DNA from 3 places in the Jeongeupia sp. USM3 genome. Region 3 is predicted to be linked to each of the others. Evidence: predicted binding sites of a transcription regulator. Region 3 holds the regulator's gene; each other region holds the start of a gene.
The links. Region 3 encodes FNR, which switches genes on or off when oxygen is low (the NO sensors DNR and NnrR bind a similar motif). Its sites were predicted from a motif close to TTGATNNNNATCAA; they were not measured.
Positions count from the first base shown of each region.

Region 1: a site for FNR is predicted at 5,676-5,689, ahead of BJP62_RS10565 (ribonucleoside triphosphate reductase). Genes of this name have one in related genera too.
Region 2: a site for FNR is predicted at 5,356-5,369, ahead of BJP62_RS10780 (ATP synthase subunit I). Genes of this name have one in related genera too.

Region 1 covers NZ_CP017668.1:2,232,868-2,243,023, forward strand. The annotation lists gene BJP62_RS10550 (SulP family inorganic anion transporter) at 1-1,681, shown strand, start outside; gene BJP62_RS10555 (anaerobic ribonucleoside-triphosphate reductase activating protein) at 2,397-3,143, opposite strand; gene nrdD (anaerobic ribonucleoside-triphosphate reductase) at 3,214-3,399, opposite strand; gene BJP62_RS10565 (ribonucleoside triphosphate reductase) at 3,569-5,566, opposite strand; gene BJP62_RS10570 (quinone oxidoreductase) at 5,837-6,811, shown strand; gene BJP62_RS10575 (YqiA/YcfP family alpha/beta fold hydrolase) at 6,811-7,389, shown strand; gene BJP62_RS10580 (Dyp-type peroxidase) at 7,386-8,282, shown strand; gene BJP62_RS10585 (LTA synthase family protein) at 8,932-10,156, opposite strand, start outside.
Region 2 covers NZ_CP017668.1:2,277,950-2,288,105, reverse strand. The annotation lists gene bcsA (UDP-forming cellulose synthase catalytic subunit) at 1-706, opposite strand, end outside; gene mnmG (tRNA uridine-5-carboxymethylaminomethyl(34) synthesis enzyme MnmG) at 953-2,857, shown strand; gene rsmG (16S rRNA (guanine(527)-N(7))-methyltransferase RsmG) at 2,866-3,522, shown strand; gene BJP62_RS10790 (ParA family protein) at 3,543-4,328, shown strand; gene BJP62_RS10785 (ParB/RepB/Spo0J family partition protein) at 4,356-5,207, shown strand; gene BJP62_RS10780 (ATP synthase subunit I) at 5,410-5,781, shown strand; gene atpB (F0F1 ATP synthase subunit A) at 5,784-6,578, shown strand; gene atpE (F0F1 ATP synthase subunit C) at 6,663-6,944, shown strand; gene BJP62_RS10765 (F0F1 ATP synthase subunit B) at 6,990-7,460, shown strand; gene BJP62_RS10760 (F0F1 ATP synthase subunit delta) at 7,468-8,004, shown strand; gene atpA (F0F1 ATP synthase subunit alpha) at 8,015-9,556, shown strand; gene atpG (F0F1 ATP synthase subunit gamma) at 9,586-10,156, shown strand, end outside.
Region 3 covers NZ_CP017668.1:230,473-240,628, reverse strand. The annotation lists gene BJP62_RS01140 (DUF2863 family protein) at 1-301, shown strand, start outside; gene BJP62_RS18585 (hypothetical protein) at 270-413, shown strand; gene BJP62_RS01135 (hypothetical protein) at 472-933, opposite strand; gene BJP62_RS01130 (SpoVR family protein) at 1,187-2,728, opposite strand; gene BJP62_RS01125 (YeaH/YhbH family protein) at 2,729-4,003, opposite strand; gene BJP62_RS01120 (PrkA family serine protein kinase) at 4,130-6,052, opposite strand; gene BJP62_RS01115 (sulfite exporter TauE/SafE family protein) at 6,259-6,918, opposite strand; gene hemN (oxygen-independent coproporphyrinogen III oxidase) at 6,931-8,316, opposite strand; gene fnr (fumarate/nitrate reduction transcriptional regulator Fnr) at 8,471-9,214, shown strand; gene BJP62_RS01100 (hypothetical protein) at 9,259-9,918, shown strand; gene BJP62_RS01095 (phasin family protein) at 9,969-10,156, opposite strand, start outside.

The DNA of each region.
Region 1 (10,156 bases), 1.8 Mb from region 3:
TACCGTTCTGTCCCGCGTGATGCCGGGCCTGCCCGAGCTGATGAACTACCCGCGCCGGCACTGGCGCGCCGACGTCCAGGCCGGGCTGTCGGTCGCCGCGGTCGCGCTGCCGGTCGGCGTCGCCTACGCACAGCTCGCCGGCTTCAGCCCCATCGTCGGGCTGTACAGCACCATCCTGCCGATGATCGTCTACGCGCTGATGGGCTCGTCGCGCCAGCTCGTCGTCGGCCCCGATGCCGCAACGTGCGCGATGATCGCCGCAACGCTGACGCCGCTGGCCGTCCCCGGCAGCGAGCAGTACATGGGGCTGGCAGTCAGCCTGACCCTGATGGCCGGGCTGTTCTGCATGCTCGCCAGCCGCTTCCGGCTCGGCTTTCTGGCCGACTTCCTCTCCAGACCCATCCTCGCCGGCCTGCTCAACGGCGTGGCGATCAACATCGTCATCGGCCAGCTCGGCAAGATTTCCGGGCTGACACTGGCCGGCAAGGACGTGATCGGCCAGCTGCTGTCGCTGCTCGAGCAGCTCGGCCGCGTCCACTGGCCGACGCTCGCGCTGTCGCTGGCGACGATTGCCGCCTACTTCGCCGTCAAGTACCGGGTGCCGCGCGGGCCGGCAGCGCTGGTGGCAATGGCCGGCGCAACGCTGGCATCGGGCCTGTTCACGCTGTCGCAGTACGGCATCGCCGTGGTCGGCCCGCTGCCGTCGGGGCTGCCGCGGCTGGTCTGGCCGTCGCTGCCGCACGAGGCACTCGGCACGCTGGTGCCAGCCGCCGCAGCGCTGGCGCTGATCTCGTTCAGCAGCGCCATGCTCACCGGCCGCAGCTTTGCCGCCAAGAACGGCTACGACATCGACGCCAACCGCGAATTCCTCGCACTCGGCGCCGCCGACGTCGCCTCGGCGCTGAGCCAGGGCTTCGCCATCAGCGGCGCCGATTCGCGCACCGCGGTCAACGACGCCGCGGGCGGCCAGACGCGGATGGTGTCGATCGTCGGCGCCGGCGCGCTGCTGCTGGTGCTGCTGGTGCTGACCAAGCCGCTCGCCGTGCTGCCGATCGCCGCGCTCGGCGCGATCCTGATCGCGTCGGCAATCGGACTGATGGACCTGCGCGGGCTGATCGCGCTGCGCCGCTACAGCCGCGCCGAGTTCAACATCGCGCTGGCGACGCTGCTCGGCGTCGTCATCATCGGCGTCATGCCGGGCATCCTGATGGCGGTGGGGCTGGCGCTGCTGCGCTTCCTCGCCCAGATCGCCCGGCCGAGCGACCAGCTGTTCGGCCGGATCGGCGGTCACGACGGCTTCTACGAGCTGGCCCACTACCCGGATGCAAAGCCGGTGCCCGGGCTGCTGATCTACCGCTTCGAATCGCCGCTGACCTTCTTCAACGCCGACTACTTCCGCCAGCGGCTGCAGGCGCTGGTGCACGAGCAGCAGCCGCGCTGGGTGGTGATCGACGCGGTGTCGATCGGCGACGTCGACCTGACCGGCGCGATGGCGGTGCGCGAGCTGCAGAAACAGCTGGCCGAGCGCGGCATCGTGCTGGCACTGGCGGGGCGGACGGCGCAGATGCTCGAATGGCTGCGCCAGCGCGGCATCGCGGTCGAGAGCACCGGCATACGCTTCTACCCGTCGCGGCATGCGGCGCTGGCGGCGTATTGTGCGGAGACGGGGTGCGGGGGGTAGCGACAAGCTGCTTGCAGAGCAAGGCTTGGCGTTTAGCGCCTTCGGCGCGGTGTGAAAGGCGTTGACTGCCGGTTCCGCCCGGCAGACGTGATACTTTCTTTTGCTTCGCCAAAAGAAAGTATCCAAAGAAAAGGCGACCCCACATCCGCGCCCCTTCGGGGTGCCCTGTGCTGCTCAGTCGCCACGGCGGGAATCGCAAACTCGCTGCGCTCAAACAGCGATCCCCGACAGCCCCGTGCCGACTTGCGCTGCTCGGCGCTACTGAGGGGATCGGGGCGGCATGCTGATCCCGTACCGTTTGGCTATCGCATGGTGGTTTGGTTCAAGGTAAAAGGCCGCTATTTTCGAGCTACGGCGCTTGGTCCGCGACACCTTGAAGACCTGATGAATCAGGTTAACAGCCAACCACCGCAATCAACTGGTTACGTCATTCCGTTCTTTGACCGGTTGCATACCGTGAGGACCCCCTCAGTAGCGCCGAGCAGCACAGCCGAATGCGGGGCCTTCGGGGATCGCTGTCTGAGCGCAGCGAGTTTGCGATTCCCGCCGCGTTCGGCGAGCAGCGCAGGGAACCCGCGAAGCGGGCGCGGATGCGGGGGCGCCTTTTCTTTGGATACTTTCTTTTGGCGAAGCAAAAGAAAGTATCACGTCCGCCGGGCGGAACCGGCAATCAACGCCTTTCACACCGCGCCGAAGGCGCTTAACCCTAGCAGTGCTAATCGTTCCGCACGCAAAACCGCGCAAACTTCCCTGCAATCTCCGCCACCGTCTCCGCCGCCGGATACCCCGCCGGCAAGGGGTTGCTCCCCAGCAGCGCCGATTCGACCCCCTGCGGCCGGTAGCGCTGCAAGGCGTAATCCCGTACCCCAAGTCCGGCCAGCGTGTCGGTCAGCGCCAGCAAGGCCGCGTCGTCGTGCAGCTGCGGGTGGATCGTCGTCCGGCACTCGTACGCGACGCCCGACTCGATCAGCTGCTGCAGCGACGTCCGCGCCGGGTCGCCACTGCGTGGGACGAGGGTCACCTGCAGATAATCGGCAAAGCCCGTCTTGACGTCGAAACCGACCCAATCAAGATAGGGCAGGCAGTGCGCCAGCCGTGCCGGGTAGGCGCCGCCGGTGTGCAGCGCGGCCTTGAAGCCCATCGCCTGCACGTCGCGCAGCATCGCCGGCAGGTGCTTCTCGGCGAGCGGCTCGCCGCCGCAGAACACCACCGCGTCGAGCAGGCCGCGACGTTGTTCGAGCCAGACGAGGATCTCGGCCCAGACCGGTACGCCGGGCACCTGCTTGCGCGCCTGCAGGTGCGGGTTGTGGCAGTAGTGGCAGCGCCACGGGCAGCCGGCGAGGAAGACCACGCAGGCCAGCTCGCCCGGATAGTCGCAGCTCGAAAACGGCACGAACCCGCCGATCTTCGGCGGGTTCGGCAGGTCGCGGCTGTGATGCGCGACCGTTGCGGCTTCAGCCACGGCCCGCTTCGTTGAAGCAGGCTCGGCCGGATCAATCACGCCCCGGTTCGTTGAAGCGCGCCGGGTTAGATCAATCACGGCCCGGCTCGTTGAAGAAGGTGCGCTCGGCAAACTCGCCCTGCTTGCCGGTATTGAAGCTGGTCACCGGGCGGTGATAGCCCATCACGCGGGTCCACACTTCGCAGCGGGTGCGTTCTTCGTCGCGCAGTTGCACGTCGGCGGTGGCGAGCTGGGTCTGGATCGAGAGGTCGGTCATGGTGTTCTCCTTTTTTGGTCAACGATGGCCAGCCATGCTGGCTGGCCGTTTTCATATGTAAACCACGCACAAGCCCAGCGAAGCGGTGCTGGCAAGGCGTACGAAGCGCAGACAGTACAAATCCGTACGGCAAGCGAGTACAACGCAGCCAGCAGGGCTTGGGGGTGGTTTACTTGCAGCAGGCCGCCTGCTTCTTGGCCAGCAGGTCGGCGTCGCACTTCGGGCAGAACTCGTGGTGCCCGGCGAGGTAGCCGTGGGTCGGGCAGACCGAGAACGTCGGCGTCACGGTCAGGTAGGGCAGGCGGAAGCTCGACAGCGATTTCTTCACCAGCGCCTTGCACGCCGCGGCGCTGGATACCGCCTCGTTCATGTACAGGTGCAGCACGGTGCCGCCGGTGTACTTGCGCTGCAGCTCGTCCTGGCGCGACAGCGCTTCGAACGGGTCGTCGGTGAAGCCGACCGGCAGCTGGCTCGAGTTGGTGTAGTACGGCTGCGCGGCGGTGCCGGCCTGGATGATGTCCGGATAGCGCTTCCTGTCCTCACGGGCGAAGCGGTAGGTCGTGCCTTCGGCCGGCGTCGCCTCGAGGTTGTACAGGTGGCCGGTTTCCTCCTGGAATTCGGTCATCCGCGCGCGGATGTGGTCGAGCAGCCTCAGCGCCATCGCGTGGCCACGCGGGTCGGTGATGTCGAACGCGTCGCCGCTGAAGTTGCGGATCATCTCGTTGATGCCGTTGACCCCCAGCGTGCTGAAGTGGTTGCGCAAGGTGCCGAGGTAGCGCTTGGTGTACGGATACAGGCCGTTGTCGATCAGCCGCTGAATCACCTTGCGCTTGAGTTCGAGCGAGGTCTTGCCGATCTCCATCAGCGCGTCGATGCGGGCGAACAGCCCGGCCTCGTCACCGCGGAATTCAAAGCCCAGCCGCGCGCAGTTGATCGTCACCACGCCGAGCGAGCCGGTCTGCTCGGCCGAACCGAACAGGCCGTTGCCGCGCTTCAGCAGCTCGCGCAGGTCGAGCTGCAGCCGGCAGCACATCGAGCGGACCATGTTCGGCTGCAGCTCGGAATTGAGGAAGTTCTGGAAGTACGGCAGGCCGTACTTGGCGGTCATCTCGAACAGCAGCTCGGTGTTCGGGTGATCCCAGTCGAAATCCGGCGTGATGTTGTACGTCGGGATCGGGAACGTGAACGCGCGGCCCTTGGCGTCGCCCTCCATCATCACTTCGATGTAGGCGCGGTTGATCATCTCCATCTCGGCCTGCAGGTCGCCGTAGGCGAACGGCATTTCCTTGCCGCCGATGTAGGGGATCTGTTCCCTCAGGTCGTCCGGGCACACCCAGTCGAAGGTCAGGTTGGTGAACGGCGTCTGCGTGCCCCAGCGGCTCGGCACGTTGAGGTTGTAGATCAGCTCCTGGATATGCTGTTTGACCTCCACATACGACAGGCCGTCGACGCGGACGAATGGCGCCATATAGGTATCGAACGACGAGAACGCCTGCGCGCCGGCCCACTCGTTCTGCAAGGTGCCGAGGAAGTTGACGATCTGGCCGACCGCGCTGCTCATGTGCTTGGGCGGCGTCGCCTCGACCTTGCCCGGTACGCCGTTCAGCCCTTCGGTCAGCAGCACGCGCAGCGACCAGCCGGCGCAGTAGCCGGCGAGCATGTCGAGGTCGTGGACGTGGATCGCGCCCGAGCGGTGCGCCTCGCCGACTTCGGGCGGGTAGACGTGGTTGAGCCAGTAGTTGGCGATCACCTTGCCGCTGGTGTTGAGGATCAGCCCGCCGAGGCTGTAGCCCTGGTTGGCATTGGCGTTGACGCGCCAGTCCGAGCGGTCGAGGTACTCGTTGATGCTGGCGCCGACGTCGACGACGGTGCGGGTGTCGGCACGCAGCCGCGAATGCGCCTCGCGGTAGGCGATGTAGGCGCGCGCGGTCTTCAGGTGGCCGGCGCCGAGCAGCGTTTCCTCGACCGCATCCTGGATCGCCTCGATCGACGGCGTCGTGTCGGCGGACAGATGATTGAGCACCGTCACCGCGAGCGCATGCGCCCAGTCGGTGTCGAACTCGCCGCTGGCGCGGCCGGCGGCGGCGATGGCGCGGCCGATCTTCTCGGCGTCGAAAGCGACGATGCGGCCATCGCGCTTGATCACGTACTGGGGAGTGGGAGTCATCGGGCTTATCAACTTTTTATCAACAATTTATCAACATATGGTGCATATGCTGCGAATGGACACAATATATTGTGTTCAACCCGATGCCGCCGCCCCAAGTCGGCAGCCCTTGACCCACATCAAGAACCACCCCGGCCCGGCTTGCCGATGACGCCGGGATGGCCGATACGGCCGCCGCTTCGGCGTATGCTCTGTGACTAATGCCGGACGCGCGCGGCGCGACCTCGCTAGAATGTAATCGGCCGTTCTGGACTACACGCTGGATACCCCATGGACACGCAAGTCATCCGCATTCACCGGCACGGCGATCCCGACGTGCTGCAGCTGGAAACGATCACGCTGGCCGCCCCCGGCGCCGGCGAAGTGCTGGTCCGCCAGACCGCGATCGGCGTCAATTTCATCGACACCTACCACCGCAGCGGCCTCTACCCGCTGCCGATGCCGAGCGGCCTCGGCCAGGAAGCCTGCGGCGTGGTCGAAGCCGTCGGCGACGGCGTGAAGGAATTCCGCAAGGGTGACCGCGTCGCCTATGCCGGCGGCGCACCGGGCGCGTATGCGCAGCACCGGATCGTCCCGGCCGCCCGGCTGGTGCCGGTGCCCGACACGATCAGCGACGACATCGCCGCCGGCACGCTGTTGCGCGGCATGACCGCGCAGTACCTGCTCAAGCGCACCTTTCCGGTCAAGGCCGGCATGACGGTGCTGATCCACGCCGCCGCCGGCGGTGTCGGCCAGATCGCCTGCCAGTGGGCGCGCGCGCTCGGCGCCACGGTGATCGGCACCGCCGGCGGCGTCGACAAATGCGCACGGGCGAGTCACTGGTGCGACCACGTGATCGACTACCGCGTCGACGACTTCGCCGCCCGCGTGCGCGAGATCACCGCCGGGGCCGGCGTGCCTGTCGTCTACGACGGCGTCGGCAAGGAAACCTTCGATGGCTCGCTCGACAGCCTCGCACCGCGCGGCATGCTGGTGTCGTTCGGCAATGCCTCGGGCGCGGTGCCGCCGTTCTCGCCCAACCTGCTGGCGCAGAAAGGCTCGCTGTTCCTGACCCGGCCGTCGCTGGGCCACTACACGGCAACGCGCGACGAGCTGCTCGATACCGCCGAGGACTATTTCACTGCAGTCGCGCGCGGCTTCGTCGCCGCCGAGATCGGCCAGCGTTTCGCGCTGTCTGAGGCGGCGCTGGCGCACCGCGAGCTCGAAGCGCGCCGCACCACCGGCTCGACGCTGCTGCTGCCCTGATGACCGTCCACCTCGTCTACCTGCACGGCTTCCTGTCCAGCCCCTTCTCGCTGAAGGCGCAGGACACCGCCGTGTGGATGGCCGAACAGCGCCTCGCCGATTACTTCCACTGCCCGCAGCTGCCGATGGACCCGCTGGCGGCGTGCGCGGCGCTCGAGGGCGCCATCGAGCGGCTGCACGGCGAACCGTTCTGCCTGATCGGCAGTTCGCTCGGCGGCTATTTCGCGACCTGGGCCGCCGAGGAGTACGGCAGCCGTGCGATCCTGATCAACCCGGCGGTCCGGCCGTACGCGCTGCTCAAGCACCATCTCGGCCCGCAGCGCAACTACCAGACCGGCGAATATCATGTGATCGACGCCTCGTTCGCACCGGCGCTGAAATCGCTCGAGCGCGAGGTCAGCGATCCGCGCCGCTACTGGCTGCTGGCGCAGACCGGCGACGAAGTCCTCGACTATCGTGAAGCGGTCGACAAATACGCCGGTTGCCGTCAAACCGTCATCGACGGCGGCGACCATGGCTTCCGGAACTACCCCGAATGGCTGCCCGCCATCTGGGACTTTGCACAAGGACAAGCATGACCACACCGCAATCGGGCATCCTGCCGCTCGCTTCCTCGCACGCCTATTTCGTCCTGCTGCGCCGCCGCCTCGGCCGGCGCATCGACGCCAGGAGCCGCGAATGCCTGGCGGGTCTGCCGGCGCGGCTGGCGGCACAGGGCTGCCTCGGCGTCGTCGCGATCGGCGCCGAAGCGTTCGGCGACGTGTTCGAAGGCCCGCGCCCGGCCGAACTGCGCGCGTTTCCGCGCATTCCCGGCGCCGTCCACGCCGCACCGGCCAGCGACGCCGACGTGCTGATCCACCTGCGCGGCGAACACCAGGACCGGCTGTTCGACCTCGCCGACGCCTGTGTCGACGCGCTGTCGGGCTGGCTCGAACCGGTCGAGAATGTCGCCGCCTTCCGCCGTCACGAGGGGCGCGACCTGACCGGCTTCGTCGACGGCACCGAAAACCCGGACGCCGACGAACGCCCCGCCGTCGCGCTGGTCGCCGACGGCGACTGGGCCGGCGGCAGCTATATCCATACGCAGCGCTACGTCCACCGGCTCGACTCGTGGCAGAAGCTGCCGGTGAAGCAGCAGGAAGCGGTGATGGGCCGCACCAAGGACGCCGACGAGGAGCTCGACGACGACGAAAAACCGGCGACCGCGCACATCAGCCGCGTGGTGATCGAGGAAGACGGCGAGGAGCTGGCGATCCTGCGCCACTCGCTGCCCTACGGCACGCCGGGCGGCGAGCGCGGGCTGTACTTCGCCAGCTACTGCCACACGCCGACGATCTTCGAGAAGATGCTCGCGCGGATGATCTCGCCGACCAGCGACGGCCGCGTCGACCACCTGCTCAACTACACCCGCGCCGTCAGCGGCGGCGCGTTCTTTGCGCCGAGTGTCGAGAGGCTGGTGGCACTGGGTTAAGAGGCTGGCGCTTGGCTGATCCGTGCATTGAAGACTGGCGATCAGCGCCTTCGGCGCGGTGTTAAAGGCGTTGACTGCCGGTTCCGCCCGGCGGACTCACAAGTGGGCGTTTAGCGCCTACGGCGCGGGTAAAAGCGTTTTGATGCGCGTTCCGCCGCGCGTACGGGAAGGGAGCTTTGTCTCGCCAAAGCCCCCTTCACCCCAAAGGCGACCCGCGCCCTGCGGCCCTCCGGGCTGCCCTCGATCGGTCGCGAGCCAAGCGATCAAACCGCTCGTCTCGCTCCACTCCTCGGCGCTGGCGAACGGGATGAAAGGCGGCGCACTTTTCACCGCAATTGGTTTGCCACGTGTTTGTTCACTGCCTGTTGCATACCACCCGGGCCCCTCAGAAGCGCCGAGAAGCACAGCGGAGCACGGGGTTTCGGCGAGCACTGTTTGAGGCCGCAGGCCGAGTTGCGCAGCCGCCGTGCTTTGCGAGCATCGCAGGGTACCCCGAAGGGGCGCGGATGCGGGGGCGCCTTTTCTTTGGATACTTTCTTTTGGCGAAGCAAAAGAAAGTATCACGTCCGCCGGGCGGAACCGGCAATCAACGCCTTTCACACCGCGCCGACGGCGCTAAACACAGCACCTCCGAAAACGCCACAAACGCCTAGAACAACCGCTCCGCATACAAAGGCAACGGAAACACCGTCTGCCACACCCTGCCGTGCTTCGACAGCGCGTCCGGGCTGCGCTCGCAAATCCCGGCCAGCGCCGGCCAGAAGCGGTCGTTGCCACTCGCCAAGCGCGCAACCTCGCTCGACAAGCAGAACATCGGCCGCTCGGCGACGCGCCCGGCCATCGCGGCCGGATCGGCATTGCCCTTGCCGCTGGTCTTGATGAACACCGGCACCTCGCCGCGAACGCGGTACTGCATCGGGCTCAGCTTGTAGGCGAAACGGAAGTCGCCATTGCTCGCACCGGTGGTCCGGAAATAGCTCGCGTCGAACACGCCCTTGCGGTGGAAGACCGCGGTCAGCGACGGCTTGTGGTCGCCGACGACGATGACCGTCAGCGGCCGCTTGCGCTTCTTCGCGCGTTTTTCCAGCTCGGCGACAAATTTCTGCATCTCGGCGACGGCCGCGCCGAGCCGCTTGCGGTAGTCGGTCTCGCCGTCGTCGCTGCTGCGGTAGGCGCCGTGCGTCATCACCGTCACCAGGAACAGGAACTGCTTCTGCTTCGCCGGGCGGGCCGCGTAGACGTCGAGCGCACGCCGGTACAAGAGCGCGTCGGACGGCCAGGTCCGCGTGTGCCAGTCCATCGTCTCGACGAAATGCTGTTCGTCGAAGCCGAAACGCTTGTAGACGGTGTCGCGCTTCCAGAACGAGCCGTAGAAATTGTGGATGCCGGCGGTGAAATAACCGGCGGCATTGAAGTGCGACACCAGCGATTCGGCGCCGTCGCGGTAGTCTGGGCCGAAGTTCTGGTAGTCGACACCGGGCAGCACCTGCGACGACAGCCCGGCGAGCAGCTCGAACTCGGCCTCCGACGTGCCGCCGCCGTAGACCGGGCTGATCGCGGTCGACTGGACGAAGCCCTGCGTCGTCAGTTCGGCGATCGGCGTGCGGAAGCGGTCGTCGGCGGTGGTGAAGCACGCCTCGCACAGGATCAGCGCGACATCGGGTTCGGGCGCCGGGTCGAGCACGGCCGGCGGGTTGTCGTAGAACGCGTGCGGCCCGCGCCGCGGCAGCTTGATGCTCTCGGCGGTGTAGTACAGATGCGCGATGATGCCGTTCTGCTTGGCGTTCTCGTTGAAGTTGTACGACAGGTACGGTGCGCGGAACACCTCGGCCAGCGTGGTGCTGACCGCCTTGGACGCGGCGCCGGCGTCGCCC
Region 2 (10,156 bases), 1.7 Mb from region 3:
GCGCGGCGTTGATGTTGCCGGCCTTGGCGTGCTCGTTGCGCGCCCGCGAGATGTAGTGGGCGCCGTGGCGCTGGCACAGCTTGCGCAGCCACTTGTGGCGGGCGATCGCGTCGAGCGCCTTGGCCTGGTCGGCCTGGCCGCGCTTCTGCACGGTGCCGCCGTCGTCGAGCAGGTAGACCCTGAGCTTGGCCGCCGGGTAGCGGATGTTCATCGCCGCGCGGATCGTCACCTCGAGCAGCTCGGGCGACTCGTTGTAGGTCGGAATGTAGACGTCGACGGTCGGCAGCAGCGCCGGGTCGTCGGGCAGCGGAACCGGCCTGCGCCTGAGCGGTCGGATGTTGACGAAGATGCCCAGCAGCGCGACGACGATGCCGTACAGCTCGGCCACGTAGAGCAGCAGCGCCACCGTGGTGTCGAGCACGCCGTCGAGGACCAGCGTGTTCGTCGTGCGCCAGTACACGTAGCGCAGCGTCAGGAAGGCGGCGAGGAACAGGAAGAACGCACGGTAGCGTTCCGGGTGGCCGAGACGCCGCAGGCCGAGCAGCAGCACGACGATCGCCACGGCCAGCCACAGCTGCGCGCGGGCGTCGACATTGGCCGCCACCAGCACGCCGCCGAGCGCGCACAGCCCGGCCCAGATCCACAGCAGGCCGCGGTTGCCGAGCGGGTCGAGCATCGCATGGATGTGTTTTGTAAGTATTCTCATTACATAAACTTCTGATGTACATGCTGTTCGGGTAATCTGGCGGCGATGATAAATCAAAACCCTGATTTGTTGTGGTTTTCGATATTTACACTTACAAATAATCTTTCTTTTTTCTTTCTGTTTGCGCGACCGGGGTGGCCGGATGGTACCGGCGGCGGCGCAGGCCGCGCTGCCGGGCGGGTCTGCCCTAAGTGACTGTTATCGCGTAGAATATTGCCCCCATACCCCTGTCAGCGAGCCTTCCCCATGCTTTATCCCACCCGTTACGACGTCATCGTCGTCGGCGGCGGCCACGCCGGCACCGAGGCCGCGCTTGCCAGCGCGCGCATGGGACGCAAGACGCTGCTGCTGACGCACAACATCGAAACGCTGGGACAGATGAGCTGCAACCCGTCGATCGGCGGCATCGGCAAGGGGCATCTGGTCCGGGAGGTCGACGCGCTCGGCGGCGCAATGGCGCTGGCGACCGACCTCTCCGGCATCCAGTTCAAGACCCTGAACGCCAGCAAGGGCCCGGCGGTACGGGCAACGCGCGCGCAGGCCGACCGCGTCCGCTACAAGGCGGCGATCCGCCACGTGCTGGAAAACCAGCCCAACCTCGACCTGTTCCAGCAGGAAGTGTCCGACCTGCTGCTCGACGGCGACCGCGTCGTCGGCGCGGTCACGCAGATCGGCATCCGTTTCGAGGCCGGCGCCGTGGTGCTGACCGCCGGTACCTTCCTCGGCGGCAAGATACACGTCGGGCTCGAGAACCACGTCGGCGGCCGCGCCGGCGATCCGGCGTCGATTTCGCTGGCGGCGCGCCTGCGCGAGCTGCAGTTGCCGGTTGGCCGGCTCAAGACCGGCACGCCGCCGCGCATCGATGGCCGCACCATCGATTTCTCCAGGCTCGAAATCCAGCCCGGCGATACGCCCGAGCCGGTGTTTTCAAGCAGGGGCAACCTGGCCATGCATCCGCGGCAGCTGCCGTGCTGGATCGCGCATACCAATCTGAAGACGCACGACATCCTGCGCAGCGGCTTCGACCGCAGCCCGATGTTCACCGGCAAGATCGAAGGCGTCGGCCCGCGTTACTGTCCGTCGGTCGAGGACAAGATCAACCGCTTTGCCGACAAGGACAGCCATCAGGTCTTCCTCGAGCCCGAAGGCCTCGATACCCACGAGTACTATCCGGGCGGCTTTTCGACCAGCCTGCCGTTCGACATCCAGATCGCCGCGCTGCAGTCGATGGCCGGGCTCGAGAACGCCCGCATCCTGCGTCCCGGCTACGCGATCGAGTACGACTATTTCGACCCGCGCGCGCTGAAGCAGTCGTTCGAGTCGAAGGCGATCGCCGGGCTGTTTTTCGCCGGCCAGATCAACGGCACCACCGGCTACGAAGAGGCCGCGGCGCAGGGCCTGTTCGCCGGGCTGAACGCCGCGCTGTACGCGAGCGGCGAGGCTGCCTGGACGCCGGGACGCGATCAGGCCTACCTCGGCGTGCTGGTCGACGACCTGACCACGCTCGGCGTTACCGAGCCGTACCGGATGTTCACCAGCCGCGCCGAATTCCGGCTGCAGCTGCGCGAAGACAACGCCGACCTGCGCCTCACCGAAACGGGCCGCAAGCTGGGCCTGGTCGGCGACGAACAATGGGCGCTGTTCTGCGCCAAGCGCGACGCGGTCGAGGCCGAGCTGCAGCGGCTGCGCTCGACCTGGGTCAACCCGCGCATCCTCGACGCCGCCGAGGCCGAACGCGTGCTCGGCAAGGCGATCGAGCGCGAATACAGCCTCGCCGACCTCTTGCGCCGGCCCGAAGTCGGCTATGAAAGCCTGATGAGCCTCGAATGCGCACGGCCCAGGGACGGCATGCTGGTCACCGATCCGCTGGTTGCCGAACAGGTCGAAATCCAGGTCAAGTACCAGGGCTATATCGAGAGGCAGCAGCATGAAGTCGCCAAACGCGATACCCTCGACGACGTGAAGCTGCCGGCCGATCTCGACTATTCCGCCGTGTCCGGGCTGTCGAAGGAAGTGCAGCAGAAGCTCACCCAGCACCGCCCGGAAACGCTCGGCCAGGCCGGCCGCATTTCCGGCATTACCCCGGCAGCGATCGCGCTGCTGCTCGTACACCTGAAGAAGCTCGCCGGTCGTGCGGGCCAAGCCGCCTGAGAACAAGAATGATCGAAGCCCAAGCTCCCCAACTGGCCGGTACGCTGTCGGCCGGCCTCGCGCAACTCGGCCTGTCGCTGGACGATGCCCAGCGCGCGCTGCTGCTCGACTACGTTGCCCTGCTCGACAAGTGGAACAAGACCTACAGCCTGACGGCGATCCGCGAGCCCGAACGGATGGTGCCGCACCACCTGCTCGATTCGCTGGCGCCGCTGGCGCATTTCCGGGCCGGCACCAATGCGCGCATCCTCGACGTCGGCTCGGGCTTCGGCACGCCGGGGATTCCGCTCGCGATCGCCCGGCCGGACTGGCAGCTGTTCCTGCTCGACTCGAACCACAAGAAGACGACCTTCCTGCGCCAGGCCATCGTTGACCTCAGGCTCGCCAATGTCACCGTCGTCACCGAACGCGTCGAGGCTTTCCGCCCCGAGGCGCCGTTCGACGTGATCACCAGCCGGGCATTCTCGGATCTGGCAGAGTTCGTCAAGCTCACCCGCCACCTGCTGCGCGACGGCGGCGAATGGGCGGCGCTCAAGGGCGTGTACCCGCACGAGGAAATCGCCCTGCTGCCGGCCGGCGTCAAGACCGCCGGCGTCGATACGCTGAACGTGCCGGGCATCGATGCCGAACGGCATCTGGTGCATCTGGTCGTCGGTGACAACTGAATCGGTATGAGGCAAAGCGCATGAAGGTACTGGCGATCGCGAACCAGAAGGGCGGTGTCGGCAAGACGACGACGTCGGTCAATCTGGCCGCCAGCCTCGCCCATCTCGGCAAGCGCGTGCTGCTGGTCGACCTCGACCCGCAGGCGAACGCGACGATGGGCGCCGGCATCGACAAGGCCAGACTCAAGCACACGATCTATACCCTGCTGATCGGCGAATCGACGGTGCGCGACACGATCGCGCAGTCCGAATCCGGCCGGTTCGACGTGCTGCCGGCCAACCGCGAGCTCGCCGGCGCCGAGGTCGAACTCGTCGACGCCGAGCACCGCGAGACCCGGCTCAAGTCCGCACTGGCCGAGCTTGTCGACGACTACGACTTCGTCATCCTCGACTGCCCGCCGGCGCTGAACCTGCTGACCCTGAACGGCATGGTCGCCTGCGATTCGGTGATGATCCCGATGCAGTGCGAGTACTACGCGCTCGAAGGGCTCTCGGACCTCGTCAGCACGCTCAAGCGCATCAAGCAGAACCTCAACCGCAGGATCGAGATCGAGGGGCTGCTGCGGACGATGTACGACCCGCGCTCGACGCTGGCGCAGCAGGTCTCCGACCAGCTGGTCAAGCATTTCACCAGCAAGCTCTACCACACAGTGATTCCGCGCAATATCCGCCTGGCCGAAGCGCCGAGCTACGGCCGGCCCATCCTCGCCTACGACAAGTCGAGCAAGGGCGCGCAGGCTTATTTGCAATTGGCCGAGGAATTGCTCGCGCGGCATAATGCCCTCGATCCGGCGCCCGTCCTCTAGGGCGCCTTCATATGCCGACGGGACGTGATGGTCAGTAAAAAACTCAAGGGCCTTGGTCGGGGTCTCGACGCGCTGATGGGCGACGCGGCCGCCAATGAAACACTGGCGACGCTGCCGCTCGACAGCCTGCAGCCGGGCCGCTACCAGCCGCGCAAAATCATCGACGACGACGCGTTGCGGGAACTGGCGGACTCGATCCGTGCCCAAGGGCTGATGCAACCGGTGCTGGTACGGCCGGTCGACGGTGACGCGCTGGCCGAGCCGCGCTACGAAATCATCGCCGGCGAACGCCGCTGGCGTGCATGCCGGCTCGCCGGCCTGTCCGAGATCAGCGCGCTGGTCCGCGAGGTCGGCGACGACACCGCGGCGGCAATGGCGCTGATCGAGAACATTCAGCGCGAAGACCTGAATCCGCTTGAAGAAGCGCAGGGGCTGGCGCGGCTGATCGACGAATTCGGCATGACGCACGAAGCGGCGGCCGAAGCGGTCGGCAAGTCGCGTGCAACGGTGAGCAATCTGCTGCGGCTGCTGCAACTGGCCGAGCCGGTGCAGAGGCTGCTGCTCGACGGCGCGATCGACATGGGTCACGCCCGCGCGCTGTTGCCGCTGGAAACGCTGGCCCAGCTCGACGCGGCGCAGACCGTCGCGCTCAAGGGCCTGTCGGTGCGCGAAACCGAAGCGCTGGTGAAGCGCCTGGTCGACGGCGTACCGGCCAAACCGCAGCATCGTCCCGACCCGGACGTCGCACGGCTCGAGGAAGAGATCGCCGGCAAGCTCGGCGCCAAGGTGTCGATCCGCCAGGGCAGGAAGGGCGCCGGGCGGATCAGCATCGCCTATGCCAGCCTCGACGAACTCGACCGGCTGCTGCAGCGGTTCTGAATCGGTCGCACCAAAGTTGTGCGCCGCAACTCTGCTCTAGATCAAGAACGGGCAGGGGGGGAGGGGGGAATATCTAGTCGACTACATATCGATTTAAGTAGTTGACTACATGTGCGTGCAAAAACGCCTTCGTCGTCAATGGGTAAAATTGACGTGTATCAACGCAGCTCCGTATAATCGCGGGGCTTTGCTGGCGGTGAATATGGTCGCGCAGGCACAAATCAAGGGCGTGATCCGCCTCAAACTGGGGATCACGCTGGTAGTGATGCTGCTGTCCTACCTCTTATGGGGGCGCAGCGCGGGAATTGCAAGTGGTTTGGGGGGCGCGATCGCGCTGGCTGGCTCGATGTTGTATGCACGCATCGCCTACCAGATGACGTACGGCCCGCCGGCCGCGCTGATGCGGCTGCATTTCGCCGCGGAGGCGGCGAAGATGGCGTGGACCATCATCGCGTTTGCCGCGGTATTCGTTTTCTACCGGCAGGTTGCCTGGATGTGGTTGTTTATCGGTTACATCGCCGCAACGAGCGCCTACTGGTTCGGGCTTTTGATTCAATTTAACGGCAAAAAATAACCATGGCTGCAGAACACCACGCTCCTCCGGCGAACGCCACCGAGTACATCCAGCATCACCTCACGTTCAACCAGACCGCCAGCGGCTTCCACCTGGATACCTTCTGGATCTCGCTGTTCCTCGGCTTCCTCTTCGTCGGCATCTTCGCCTTCGTTGCACGCCGTGCCACCAGCGGCGTGCCGGGCAAGCTGCAGAATTTCGTCGAGCTGATCGTCGAAATGGTCGACTCGCAGATCAAGGATGCCTTCCACGCCAAGAGCAAGGTCATCGGCCCGCTGTCGCTGACGATCTTCTGCTGGGTGTTCCTGATGAACGCGATGGACTTCCTGCCGGTCGACCTGCTGCCGTGGATCGCCAACCACGTCTTCGGCATCTATTACCTGCGCGCCGTGCCGACCGCCGACGTCAACCTGACGTTCGCCATGTCGATCTCGGTGATGTTCCTGATCATCGGTTTCTCGATCAAGGCCAAGGGTTTCGGCGGCTGGATCAAGGAAATCTTCACCGCACCGTTCCACGCTTCGGGCCCGGTGGGCACCGTCCTGCTGGCACCGGCCAACTTCGTCATGCAGATGGTCGAACTGTTCGCCAAGCCGATTTCGCTGTCGCTGCGTCTGTTCGGCAACATGTATGCCGGCGAGCTGATCTTCATCCTGATCGCACTGCTGCCGTTCTGGATCCAGTGGGTGCTCGGCGCACCGTGGGCGATCTTCCACATCCTGATCGTGACGCTGCAGGCCTTCGTGTTCATGATGCTGACCATCGTTTACCTGAGCCTCGCCGTCGAGGATCACTAAGAATCGGGCCGGGCAGGCATTGCCTGTCCGGCACGTGTTTTTCTCCATCCCCAACCTCAACCATCCTTCTTGGAGTTAATAAAAATGGCTGTTGCTGAAATCGCTTCCGTACAAAGCTTCACCGTGATCGCTGCCGCGATCATCATCGGTCTGGCTGCCATCGGTACCGCTCTGGGCTTCGCTATCCTCGGCGGCAAGTTCCTCGAGTCGTCGGCTCGCCAACCGGAAATGATCCCGGTTCTGCAAACCAAGCTGTTCATCATCGCCGGTCTGCTGGACGCGATCTCGATGATCGGCGTTGGTGTTGCCATGCTCTACACCTTCAACAACCCGTTCCTCGGTGCGGTTCTGGCAGCGGCTCAGTAATTCTCTAAGCCCCCGCTTTAACCTTTAACCTGGAGGACGTTCAGCGTGGATATCAATATGTCCCTGCTGGGTCAGATGATCACTTTTGCGATCCTGATCCTGTTCACGATGAAGTTCGTATGGCCTCCGCTGACCCGGATGATGGACGAACGCGCGACGCGCATCGCCGACGGCCTGGCCGCCGCCGATCGCGCCAAGCAAGACTTGGCCAATGCCGAAAAGTCGTCGGCCGACAAGCTGCGCGAAGCCAAACAGCAAGCCGCTGAAATCATCGCCCAAGCCGAGAAGCGCGCTGCGCAGCTCGTCGACGAGGCGAAGGATGCAGCCAAGCTCGAAGGCGATCGCCTGGTCAAGGGCGCGCAGGCGGACATCGAACAGCAGGTTCAACAAGCCAAGGAAGTGCTGCGTCAGCAGGTCGCCGACCTCGCCGTCGCCGGTGCGCAGAAGATTCTCAAGTCCGAGATCGACGCGACCAAGCACGCCGCGCTGTTGAACACTCTCAAAGCGGAACTGTAAGACAGCCATGGCAGAACTCATCACCGTCGCTCGACCCTATGCCGAAGCCGTGTTTCGCATCGCGAAAGACGCCGGTACGCTGGGCCAGTGGTCGGACGTGCTCGGCAAGCTGTCCCTGATTGCTCAGGATCCGCTCGCCGACGACGTCGTGGCCAACCCCAAGTATTCCGCTGCTCAGGTTCAGCAGTTGCTCGCCGGGCTTTTGGGCGGGAACGTCGGCGATGAGGTGAACAACTTCATTGCCGTCGTACTGGAAAACCGCCGCTTCACCGCGCTGCCGCAGATTTCGTCGCTGTTCGAAACCTACAAGGCCGCCGAAGAAGGTGAGGTCGAGGCCGACATCGTTTCGGCCTTTCCGCTCGATGATGCGCAAGTGGCCGAGCTCAAGAACGCGCTGGCAAACCATCTGCAACGCAAGGTGGCTGCACAGGTCAGCGTCAATCCCGACTTGATCGGCGGCGTCAAAGTGACGGTCGGCGATGTGGTGATTGATGCGTCCGTGGCCGGCAAGCTCTCTGCCCTTGCGACGAGCCTGAAGAGTTAGGAGATTTTTAATGCAACTCAATCCGTCTGAAATCAGTGAACTGATTAAAGCCCGGATCCAGAATCTGGCCGAAGGCGCCGAAGCCCGTACCACCGGTACGGTCGTTTCGGTCACCGACGGTATCGTTCGCGTGCACGGCCTCTCCGAGGTGATGCAGGGCGAGATGCTGGAATTCCCGGGCAATACCTTTGGCCTCGCGCTCAACCTCGAGCGTGACTCGGTCGGCGCCGTGGTGCTGGGTGAATACACCCACATCAAGGAAGGCGACGAGGTCAAGTGTACCGGTCGTATTCTCGAAGTACCGGTCGGCCGCGAACTGATCGGCCGCGTGGTGAACTCGCTCGGCCAGCCGATCGACGGCAAGGGCCCGCTGGGCACCACGCTGACCAGCCCGATCGAAAAGATCGCGCCGGGCGTGATCGCGCGTCAATCGGTCGACCAGCCGCTGCAAACCGGCCTGAAGGCCATCGACACCATGGTGCCGATCGGTCGTGGCCAGCGCGAGCTGATCATTGGCGACCGCCAGACCGGCAAGACCGCGGTGGCGCTGGATGCGATCATCAACCAGAAGGGTACTGGCGTCACCTGCGTGTACGTCGCCATCGGCCAGAAGGCATCGTCGATCGCCAACGTGGTGCGCAAGCTCGAAGAGCACGGCGCCCTTGCCCACACCATCGTCGTCGCCGCTGCGGCGTCCGAATCGGCTGCGCTGCAGTACATCGCCGCCTACTCGGGTTGCACGATGGGCGAGTACTTCCGCGACCTCGGCGAAGATGCGCTGATCGTGTACGACGACCTGTCGAAGCAGGCCGTGGCCTACCGTCAGATCTCGCTGCTGCTGCGCCGTCCGCCGGGCCGTGAAGCCTACCCGGGCGACGTGTTCTATCTCCACTCGCGTCTGCTGGAGCGTGCTGCTCGGATCAACGAGCACGAAGTCGAGAAGCTCACCAATGGTGCCGTGAAGGGCAAGACCGGTTCGCTGACCGCGCTGCCGATCATCGAAACCCAGGCAGGCGACGTGTCGGCCTTCGTTCCGACCAACGTGATCTCGATCACCGACGGCCAGATCTTCCTGGAAACCGACCTGTTCAACGCCGGTATCCGTCCTGCGATGAACGCCGGTATCTCGGTGTCGCGCGTCGGCGGTGCAGCGCAGACCAAGGTCATCAAGAAGCTCGGCGGCGGCGTGCGTCTGGCACTGGCCCAGTACCGTGAACTGGCTGCGTTCGCGCAGTTCGCTTCCGATCTGGACGAAGCCACCCGCAAGCAGCTCGAACGCGGCAAGCTCGTGACCGAACTGATGAAGCAGGCGCAGTACAGCCCGCTCAAGGTGGCCGAGCTCGGCGTGACCCTGCTCCTGATCAACAAGGGTGTGTACGACGACGTCAAGGTCGAACGTGCGCTCGCTTTCGAAGCGGCTTTCCTGTCGTACCTGAAGGCCAACGCTGCCGAGGCACTCGCACGCGTCGAAGAGAAGGGCAACCTTTCCGAAGACGACGAGGCGACCATCCTCAAGGCTGCGGCAAGCTTCAAGTCCGGCAACGCCTTCTGATTCGAAACTGATTAGAGAGGAATCGAATCATGGCAGGCGGTAAAGAGATCCGGACCAAGATCAAGAGCGTCAAGAACACGCAGAAGATCACCCGCGCCATGGAAATGGTGGCGACGTCCAAGATGCGCCGTGCGCAGGAGCGCATGCGTGGTGCCCGGCCTTACGGTGAAAAAATCCGCAAGGTCACGGCCCACCTGAGCGCTGCGCTGGTGGACTACGCGCATCCTTTCCTTCAGTCGCGCGACACCGTCAAGCGGGTTGGTTTCATCGTCGTCACGTCGGACAAGGGTCTGTGCGGTGGTCTGAACACCAACGCACTGCGCCTGACGCTGAATGCGATGAAGGAATTGCACCAGAACGGTGTGGAAATCGCCGTCACCGCCATTGGCAACAAGGGCTTCGGCTTCATGAACCGCAACGGCGCGAAAGTGATTTCGCACGTTGTGGGTCTGGGCGACACGCCGCACGTCGAGCAGCTGATCGGACCGATCAAGGTCATGGTCGACGCTTACGTCGCCGGCGAAGTGGACGAGGTTCGCCTCGTCTACACCAAGTTCGTCAACACCATGAGGCAGGAGCCGACTGTCGAGCAGCTGCTGC
Region 3 (10,156 bases):
CCGCGAACTCGAGGAATACCGTGTCGGCTTCTGCAAGCTCGGCGACGACCAGGTGCTCCACGGTATCATCTGGCCCCTGCTCGATGGCGAGGACGAGACCAGCGATTGCGCCGGCGAGATCGAGCAGCTGCTGGTCGAGATCGGCATCGGCGACGTCCGCATCCACGAGCGCGACTTTCCGCTCGACTACTGCGACGACTGCGGCACGCCGCTCTACCCGAACGCCGATGGCGAGCTGCTGCACCCGGAAATCCCCGAGGAGACCGACCATGGCGACGCCGCGCCGCGGCAACTGCACTAGCAGACACCTGATCGCGGTGCTGATGTTGCTGGCACTGGCCGGCTGCGCCAGTGTCGATCGGGAAACCAGCGTGTCCGGCCATATCGACGTAGGCGTCGGCATTCAACGCTGAATGCAAAAAGGCGCATCTTCGGATGCGCCTTTTTCATGTCGCCAAACAACGACAGGGTTCAGGCTTCCGCCACCGGCCGTCCCGGCGAAAGGTAGGCCAGCACCACCCTGACCCGCTGCGGACCCAGCACGACCGACGCAACCTGCGCAAGCAGCGAACGCTGATCTTGCGGCGCGCACGCCTCGCTGGCGGCCTTCACCCAGCATTCGCAACCGTGGATCGATGCATCGGGCGCCACCGTCACGGTGTTCGGGCCGATCTTGCACCAGCCGGCACGCGCTTCGGTCTGGATATGATCGACATCGAACGTGTTGGACGTCGTCGAGCCCGCGGCAATGCGGTAGAAGTCATGCTCGCCATCCCAGGCGCTGACGGCCACCGCGCTCTGGTTGATGACCCGGCCATTGAATGGCCAGGACGTGTACATCGCATTGGCGCCGCCGGCAGCCATCAGGCAGACCAAGGCAAGCATCGACATCATTCTTTTCATGGGTTTGGCTATTAAAAGTGCAGTCAGCATTCATAAAAGCACGATCCATGCCAAGCATTAATATCGTTATATATCAAACGGATGGGCATCAAGAAAGGCGAAGCAACTCCCTGTCGCCCATCAAACAGTGCGATTTTGTCGCTCTTGGGCGACAAACAGCGCTTTCCACCACGAGAACAACGCGTGACGGACCGGCATCAGGTCGCCATTTCACGACAGCCGCCCGAACGCACCATTCGAGATCGCAGGTCAGCCCGATCCCGATGCCCCGCATCACCGGCGACTATTGCCCGTGCCGCTTTTCGAGCTTGCATTCATAACTGAGCACGACCTTGCCGGTTTCGTCGACGCTGTCGAGCTTGACCGAGAACCCCCAGAGCCGGGCGATATGCTTGAGCACTTCGTGGACGCTGTTGCCCAGCGGACGCCGCTGGAACTGGTAGTGCCTCAAGGTCAGCGACCGGTCTCCGCGGGTATTGACGTCGAACACCTGGATATCCGGCTCCCGGCTGGACAGATTGTATTGCTCGGCCAGCGCCCGGCGGATATAGCGGTAGCCCTCGTCGTCATGGATCGCCGAGACGCGCAGCCTGGCCTGATAGTCGTCGTCCAGCACCGAAAACAGCCGGAAATCGCGGATCAGCTTCGGCGACAGATACTGGGCGATGAAGCTCTCGTCCTTGAAGTTGCGCATGGCGAAATCGAGTGCCTGCCGCCAGTCGCTGCCGGCGAGTTCGGGGAACCAGTAACGATCCTCGTCGGTCGGTTCGATGCACATCCGCTGGATATCGCGGTAGATCGCAAAACCCAGCGCATAGGGGTTGATGCCGTTGAAGTACGGGCTGTCGATTCCGGGCTGCAGCACCACGTTCGTATGGCTGTGCAGAAACTCCATGATCGCCGCATCGGTGATCAAGCCCTCGTCGTAAAGCCGGTTCATCAGCGTGTAGTGCCAGAACGTCGCCCAACCCTCGTTCATCACCTGCGTCTGGCGCTGCGGGTAGAAGTACTGCGCAATCTTGCGGATGATGCGCACGACCTCCCGCTGCCAGGGTTCAAGCAATGGCGCGTACTTTTCAAAGAAGTACAGCAGGTTTTCCTGCGGCTCTTCGGGGAAGCGTCGTGGCGATTCGACCCGTTCGATCTCCGGTCGCTGCGGCATGGTGCGCCACAGGTCGTTGACCTGGCTCTGCAGATACGCCTCACGCTCGCTTTGCCTGACCAGCTCTTTTTCGAGCGACAGCTTTTGCGGCCGCTTGTAGCGGTCGACACCGTAATTCATCAGCGCGTGGCACGAGTCGAGCAACTCCTCGACCCGCTCCTCGCCGTATTTTTCCTCGCACTCGGTGATGAATTTCTTGGCGAACACGAGGTAGTCGATGATCGCCGACGCATCGGTCCAGGTCCGGAACAGGTAATTGCCCTTGAAAAACGAGTTATGGCCAAAGCTGGCGTGTGCAATGACCAGCGCCTGCATGGTCATCGTGTTCTCTTCCATCAGGTAGGCAATGCACGGGTTCGAATTGATGACGATCTCGTACGCCAGGCCCATTGCGCCGCGCTGGTAGTTCTTCTGCGTCGAGAGGAAATGCTTGCCGAAGCTCCAGTGGTTGTACATCACCGGCATGCCGACCGATGCGTAGGCGTCCATCATCTGCTCGGCCGAGATGACTTCGAGCTGGTTCGGATAGGTGTCCAGCCCAAATTCGGCGGCAATCCGGGCGATTTCGTCGTAGTAGCGATTGATCAGCTCGAAACTCCACTCCGAGCCGGAAGAAATCGGCCCCATCCTGGTCTTGCGGCGCGTTTTGGTGGCGGTACTCATTCAACCTCCCGCATGCACGGCTGTTTTCTTGAACAGGTCGTGGAAAACCGGCCAGATTTCGGCGGCGGTCTTGATGCGCCGCATCGCAAACTGCGCGTGTCGTTGCGCGACCATCTCGTATTCGAACCACAGGTTCTGCGGCTCGCCTTCGGTGATCTCGACGTAAGCGTAGTACTGAACCAGCGGGATCAGCTCCTCGTCGAGAATGCTCCGGCATTGCGGCGAGTCCGAATCCCAGTTGTCACCGTCCGAGGCCTGGGCGACATAGATGTTCCAGTCGACCGAGCTGTAACGCTGCTCGATGGTTTTCTTGACGAGCTTGAGCGCCGACGACACCACCGTGCCGCCGGTATCGCGCGCATGGAAAAACTCGTCCTCGTTGACCTCGAACGCCTGGGTATGGTGACGGATGAACACCACCTCGATGCGTTCATACACCCGGATCAGGAACAGATAAAGCAGGATGAAAAAGCGCTTGGCGATATCCTTCTTGTATTCGTCCATCGAGCCGGACACGTCCATCACGCAGAACATCACTGCCTGCGTCGTCGGACTGGGAACGCGGATGCGGTTGGTATACCGCAGGTCGAACGGGTCGATGAACGGAATGTTCATCAGCCGGGTCTTCAGCAGCCGTATCTGCGATTGCAGTACGTGCACCTCCGGCGAATGCTCGTCCTGGCTTTCAAGCAGTTCGTCCAGCCGTTCCTGCGCCGCGTTGAGATCGTCGAGCGGCGTTGCCGACAAGGCAATGCGCCGCCCCAGGGCCGATCTCAGACTGCGCAGCACGTGTATGTTCGTCGGCGTGCCGTCGCTGGTGAAGCCGGCGCGGACGGGCTTGAGCACCACGGTTTGCTGCAGCTGGGTTTTGACGAGATTGGGCAGTTCGAGGTCGTCAAAGAAGAAATTGAGGAACTCCTCCCTGGTCAGCTCGAAAACGAAGTCATCCTCGCCGTCGCCGCCCTGACCCGCACCGCCCTGCCCGCCGCTGGCACCGCCTTCCGGCCGTTCGATCTCGTCGCCCTTTACATACTCGCGGTTGCCGGGGAACACACGTTCCCACACCCCGCCGTGCGCATGGCCCAGCGTCGGCTCGCTGGTATCGTGGACCGGGATCGACACCCGTTCGCCGTGTTCGATGTCGGTGATCGAACGGTCCTTCACCGCCTTCGCCACGGCGCCCTTGATCTGTGACTTGAAGCGCCGCAGAAACCGGTCCCGGTTCACCGCAGACTTGTTCTTGCCGTTCAAACGTCGGTCAATCAGCTGGAACATGGCTATCCCCAGTGAGGCGCGAGGGTGAGGCAAAGGTGTCTGGCGGGTAGCCGGTGCAACCGCACCGGCAACGCCGGGTCATCCCGGTGTTCATGGCCCTACACCTCACGTCCTACCCGCACTGGTTCACGATGACTTCCTGACGCGCAGATACCACTCGCACAGCAACCGTACCTGCTTGGGCGTATACCCCTTGGTCACCATCCGGTTGACGAAATCCTCATGCTTGCGGTGCTCTTCGGCGCTGGCCTTGGCATTGAACGAAATCACCGGCAGCAGCTCCTCGGTATTGCTGAACATCTTCTTCTCGATCACCGTCCTGAGCTTCTCGTAACTTGTCCACGCCGGATTCTTGCCCGCATTGCTCGCGCGTGCGCGCAGCACGAAATTGACGATTTCGTTGCGGAAATCCTTCGGGTTGGAAATCCCGGCCGGCTTCTCTATTTTTTCGAGCTCGTTGTTGAGGGAATTGCGATCGAACGACTCCCCGGTATCCGGATCGCGGTATTCCTGATCCTGGATCCAGTAATCGGCGAAAGTCACGTAGCGGTCGAAGATGTTTTGCCCGTATTCGGAGTAGCTTTCCAGATACGCGGTCTGGATTTCCTTGCCGATGAACTCGACATATTTCGGCGCCAGGTACTCCTTGATATAGGAAATGTATTTCTGCTCGATTTCCTGCGCAAACTGCTCGCGCTCGATCTGCTGTTCGAGCACGTACAGCAAGTGCACCGGATTGGCTGCGACTTCCTGATGGTCGAAGTTGAACACCTTGGACAGTATCTTGAATGCGAACCGTGTCGACAGCCCGCTCATGCCCTCGTCGACGCCGGCAAAGTCGCGGTACTCCTGGATCGACTTGGCTTTCGGGTCGATGTCCTTCAGGTTCTCGCCGTCGTAGACGAGCATTTTCGAAAAACTGCTCGAGTTTTCCGGCTCCTTCAGCCGCGACAGCACCGAGAATTGCGCCATCATCTTCAGCGTGCCCGGCGCGCATGCCGCATGCGCCAGCGAGGAATTGCGCAGCAGCTTGTCGTAGATCTGCGTTTCTTCGGTCACGCGCAGGCAGTACGGCACCTTGACGATATAAATCCGGTCGAGGAAGGCCTCGTTGTTGCGGTTGTTCTTGAACTGCTTCCATTCCGACTCGTTCGAGTGCGCAAGAATGATGCCTTCGAACGGAATGGCGCCGAATCCCTCGGTGCCCTTGAAATTGCCTTCCTGCGTTGCCGTCAGCAGCGGGTGCAGCACCTTGATCGGCGCCTTGAACATTTCGACGAACTCGAGCAAGCCCTGATTCGCGAGGCACAGCCCACCCGAATAGCTGTATGCATCCGGATCGTCCTGCGCGTATTTCTCGAGCTTGCGGATATCGACCTTGCCGACCAGCGACGAGATATCCTGATTGTTCTCGTCACCCGGTTCGGTTTTGGCAATGGCGACCTGCTTGAGCACCGACGGATAACGCTTGACCACGCGGAACTGGTTGATGTCGCCGTTGAATTCATGCAGGCGCTTGACCGCCCACGGGCTGGGAATCGCCTTGATATAGCGCCGCGGAATGCCGTATTCCTCTTCGAGGATCTGTCCGTCCTCGTCACTGCTGAACAGGCCCAGCGGCGATTCATGCAGCGGGCTGCCCTTGATCGCGTAGAACGGGACCTTTTCCATCAGCTCCTTGAGCTTTTCGGCAATCGAACTCTTGCCGCCCCCGACCGGCCCCAGCAGATAGAGGATCTGCTTCTTTTCCTCCAGCCCCTGCGCTGCGTGGCGGAAATAGGCCACGACCTGTTCGATGACCTCCTCCATGCCGTAAAACTCGCGGAACGCCGGGTAGAGCCGGATCACCTTGTTCTGAAAGGTGCGCGAGCGGCGGGGATCGAGCCGGGTGTCGACCATCTCGGGCTCACCGATGGCCATCAACATCCGCTCGGATGCGGTCGCGTAGGCGGATTTGTCCTGCTTGCACAGCTCGAGGTAGTCCCGCAGGCTGAGTTCCTCCTCGCGGGTCCGCTCGTAGCGAGACGAGAAGTTGTCGAACACGTCCATGACACACCTCCGTGGGTGGGTTTCGGAATGGCCCTGGAAGTACACTGCTTGGCGGGTCGGGCTTGATTCCGTTATAGACGCCACCCTCCGTTTCGCCGCGGAGTGTGCTTGTTCCTGCTGCTGCGAGGACAAGAAAAACCGATTTAAATTCCCTAAAAATCAGTCACTTGAACAAATAAAAAACGTGCGGCGCGCCAATGTAACAGTTAGCGCAACAGCGACGAGAGCTGCCACAGCCCCCAGGCGACGAAGGCCGTGCCGATCACGTTGCGGACGAGCGGATGACGCAGCGCCCGGAGCAGCGATTGCGCCACCGAGCCGATCAGCAGCAGGTTTGGCAGGGTGCCCAGACCGAAGGCCAGCATCGCCAGTGCACCCTTGAGCGGCGACGCGCTGGCCAGCGCCGAAATGCTCGCCGTATAGACCAGGCCGCAAGGCAGCCAGCCCCATAGCAGCCCGACCCATAACGTTTGTGGCCAGCGACGGATAGGCAGCGCCTTTCTGAGTACGGGCTGAAGATGCCGCCACACCGGCACGCCCAGCTGCTCGACCCGGGTCAGCCAGCGCGCCCAGCCGGCCAGATAGGCCCCGAGCGCGATCAGCAGCAGTTGCGCCAGCACGAACAGCCCGGTCTTCAACGCCTGCAATTGCAGCAATACACTGAACGAGCCCAGCGCGCCAAGCAAGGCGCCGATCAGGACATAGCCGGCGATCCGGCCCGCATTGAATCCCAGGTGATACGGCCAGCGGGCGCCGGCGGGCAGTTGCAGGCTGAACGCGGTCACCACGCCGCTGCACATGCCCAGACAATGGCCACCACCGAGCAGGCCGGCCAGAAACAGCGCCAGCAGGTTGTATTCGGCCATTGCACTCCGGTATCAGATCAGTTTGGAATAGCGCGCCGCCGTCTCCGTGGTTCTCAGGTAGCGGTCGAAGACCATCGCGACCGAACGCACCAGCAGGCGCCCCTTGGCGGTGACCGCAATCCGCTGCGCGTCGATGGTCACCAGTCCGTCGGCCTGCAATGCGGCGAGCGAGCGCAATTCTTCCGCAAAGTAGTCGGTGAAATCAATCAGGTAGGCGATTTCCACCGGCTGGTACATCACCTCGAACTGACACATCAACGACTGGATCACCGCGCGGCGCAGCAGATCGTCGTGCCTGAGCGTGATGCCGCGCTCGACCGGCAGCGTCGCGGCATCGAGCGCCGCATAGTAGTCGTCGATGGTCTTGCGGTTCTGCACATAGGCCGGCCCGACCTTGCCGATTGCCGACACGCCGAACGCCATCAGGTCGCAGTCGGCATGGGTCGAGTAACCCTGGAAGTTGCGATGCAGCCGGCCATGGTCCTGCGCCTTCGCCAGTTCATCGTCGGGCAGAGCGAAATGATCCATGCCGATGTAGCGGTAGCCGGCAGCGAGCAGCTGGTCGATGCTCGCCTGCAGGATGTCGAGCTTGGCCTCGGCCGAGGGCAGGTCGGCGTCGTTGATCCGCCGTTGCGGCATGAAGCGCTCGGGCAGGTGCGCGTAGTTATACAGCGCGATGCGCTCGGGCCGGATCGCGATCACCCGCTCCAGCGTCCGGTGAACACGCTCGGGGGTTTGCAACGGCAAGCCATAGATCAGGTCGAGATTGATCGATCTGAAGCCTGCCGCGCGCGCGGTATCGATCAGCGCCCGCGTCTCGGCCTCGCTCTGCACGCGGTTCACCGCCCGCTGCACGTCGTCGTCGAAATCCTGCACGCCGACACTCATCCGGTTGAGCCCGAGCCGCGCCAGCAGCCGCACCGTCTCGGCCGACACCTTGCGCGGATCGATCTCGATCGAAAACTCGCCCTGCGGGTCCAGCTCGAAGCGCCGGTGGATCGCCGTCAGCAGCCGTTCGAGCTGGGTATCGGACAGAAAGGTCGGCGTGCCGCCGCCGAAGTGCAGTTGCCTGACCTTCGGCCTGAAGGCCAGCGCCGCGCACTGCAGATCCATTTCACGCTCGAGGTAATCGATGTACCGCTCGGCGCGGCGCCTGTCCTTGGTGATGATCTTGTTACAGGCGCAGTAGTAGCAGATGGTGTCGCAGAACGGGATATGAAAATAAAGCGATAGCGGGTGACGCGTCGTTCCCGCTTGCTGCTGCACCAGTCGTTCGAGATAATCGTCGGCGGTCATCTCCCCGAAACGGTCTGCCGTCGGGTACGAGGTATAGCGCGGCCCCTTGCCGTCGTGTCGCCGGATCAGGGCGCGGTCGAATTCGATCAGTTGCTGATTCATTGTGGTCGCCAGGTGGTATTTTGCTTGGTTGTGCTCTAAGGCGAGCTTGCCGATAATCAACGCATGCAATCTTGACGGCGATCAAAGCCCGTTTACCCGGACACCGGTAATCGGTCAGACCGTTTTATTGCCCCTTCACCTGTAGAGCCCCGCCATGCAACCAGCCCTTCAGCCCCGCGACGTCACCTTCAAGCAATTGCGTCAGGCCTGCTCCAATTGCAGCCTGCGCGAGCTGTGCCTTCCCAACGAGCTGAGCGCAGAAGAGATGAAGCAGGTCGACGACCTGATCGGCCAGGGCAAGCCGATCAAGCGCGGCGAGGCACTGTACCGCGCCGGCGAACCGTTCCGGGCGCTGTACGCGGTCCGGGTCGGCTTTTTCAAGACCAGCGTCGTTTCCGAAGACGGTCGCGAACAGGTCACCGGCTTCCACATGAGCGGCGAGCTGATGGGCATGGATGCCGTCAGCGGCGACCACTACACCTGCGACGCCGTCGCGCTCGAAGACAGCGAAGTCTGTGAACTGCCGTTCGCCGAAATGGAAGTGCTGTCACGCAAGATTCCGGCACTGCAGCACCACTTCTACCGGGTGATGAGTCGCGAGATCGTCCGCGATCACGGCGTGATGTTGCTGCTCGGCAACATGAAGGCCGAAGAGCGCATCGCCGCCTTCCTGCTCAATCTGTCGCAACGCTTCCAGATCCGCGGCTACTCGGCCACCAGCTTCCACCTGCGGATGACCCGCGAGGAGATCGGCAGCTACCTCGGCCTGAAGCTTGAAACCGTCAGCCGAACGCTGTCGAAGTTCCAGGACCAGGGGCTCATCAAAGTGCAGAACCGGCTGATCGAGCTTTACGACGTGGCCGGACTCAAACAGCTCGTCAACAACTGCCAGAGCTGAGCGTGCCCGGGGTGCCATCCATACTGGCATTGGCCCCCGCCCCGATGCTCGACGCATTGCGCGCACGCAATGCGCAGCGACAGGGCCCGGAGGTGGACTGGCTGCCGCTGCTGCCGCCATCCGCCTCCATCAAGACACCGCCGAATAGCGCCGATACCCTCGTCGTACTGATCAATGCCACGCTGGACGACATCGTGCCGTGGCTGCACCACCCCCGCCTCGTCGACCTGGCCGCCTACGGCGACCCGCCGCTGGCCAGCCAGCACGGCTGGATCATCGGCGCCGGCGGCGCACGCGCCGCGGTTGACGCCGCCACCGCGTTGCTCGATGCCTTGGCACCACCCCGGCCGCAGGCCTGGCTGCATCTCGGCCCCTCCGGCGCCGGCGCCTTTGCCGCCGGTCTCGTGCAGCACTGGCAGAGCCAGACACTGGCGATTCTCGGCTGGCTCGGCGGCACCGATCGCTCGCAATGGGTGTACGACCCCGGACACTGGCAGGCACTCACGCAGGTCACTCTGGCGCAAGCGCGTGAAGACGCCACGCGTTACCTCGCTATGGCCGCCACGACACCGTTCGAGCCCGCCCGGCCTACACCCGCCGCGCTCACGCGATCCTTCCCCTTCCTGCACGACGACACCGCTGCGCCTGCTACGCTGCTCGCGCAGCTCGTGCTGAGCATCCCGGCACTGCCGCAGCAGCAATGAAAAAGGCCGCCCGAAGGCGGCCCGACATCATCTGCGATCGACGCTGCGAATCAGGCGGCAGTCTTGCGCGTGGCAGCCTTCACGGTCTGCTCAACGCCGTTGGTCGTCGCTTCGACGAAGTCGCTGGCCAGCTTCTGCGTGGTCTTGGCGACGGCGTCATAGGCGCTGCTGGCGGTTTCAACCGCATTGCGCAGCACGTTCACCGCTGCGCCGGTACCTGCCGGTGCATTCTGGATGG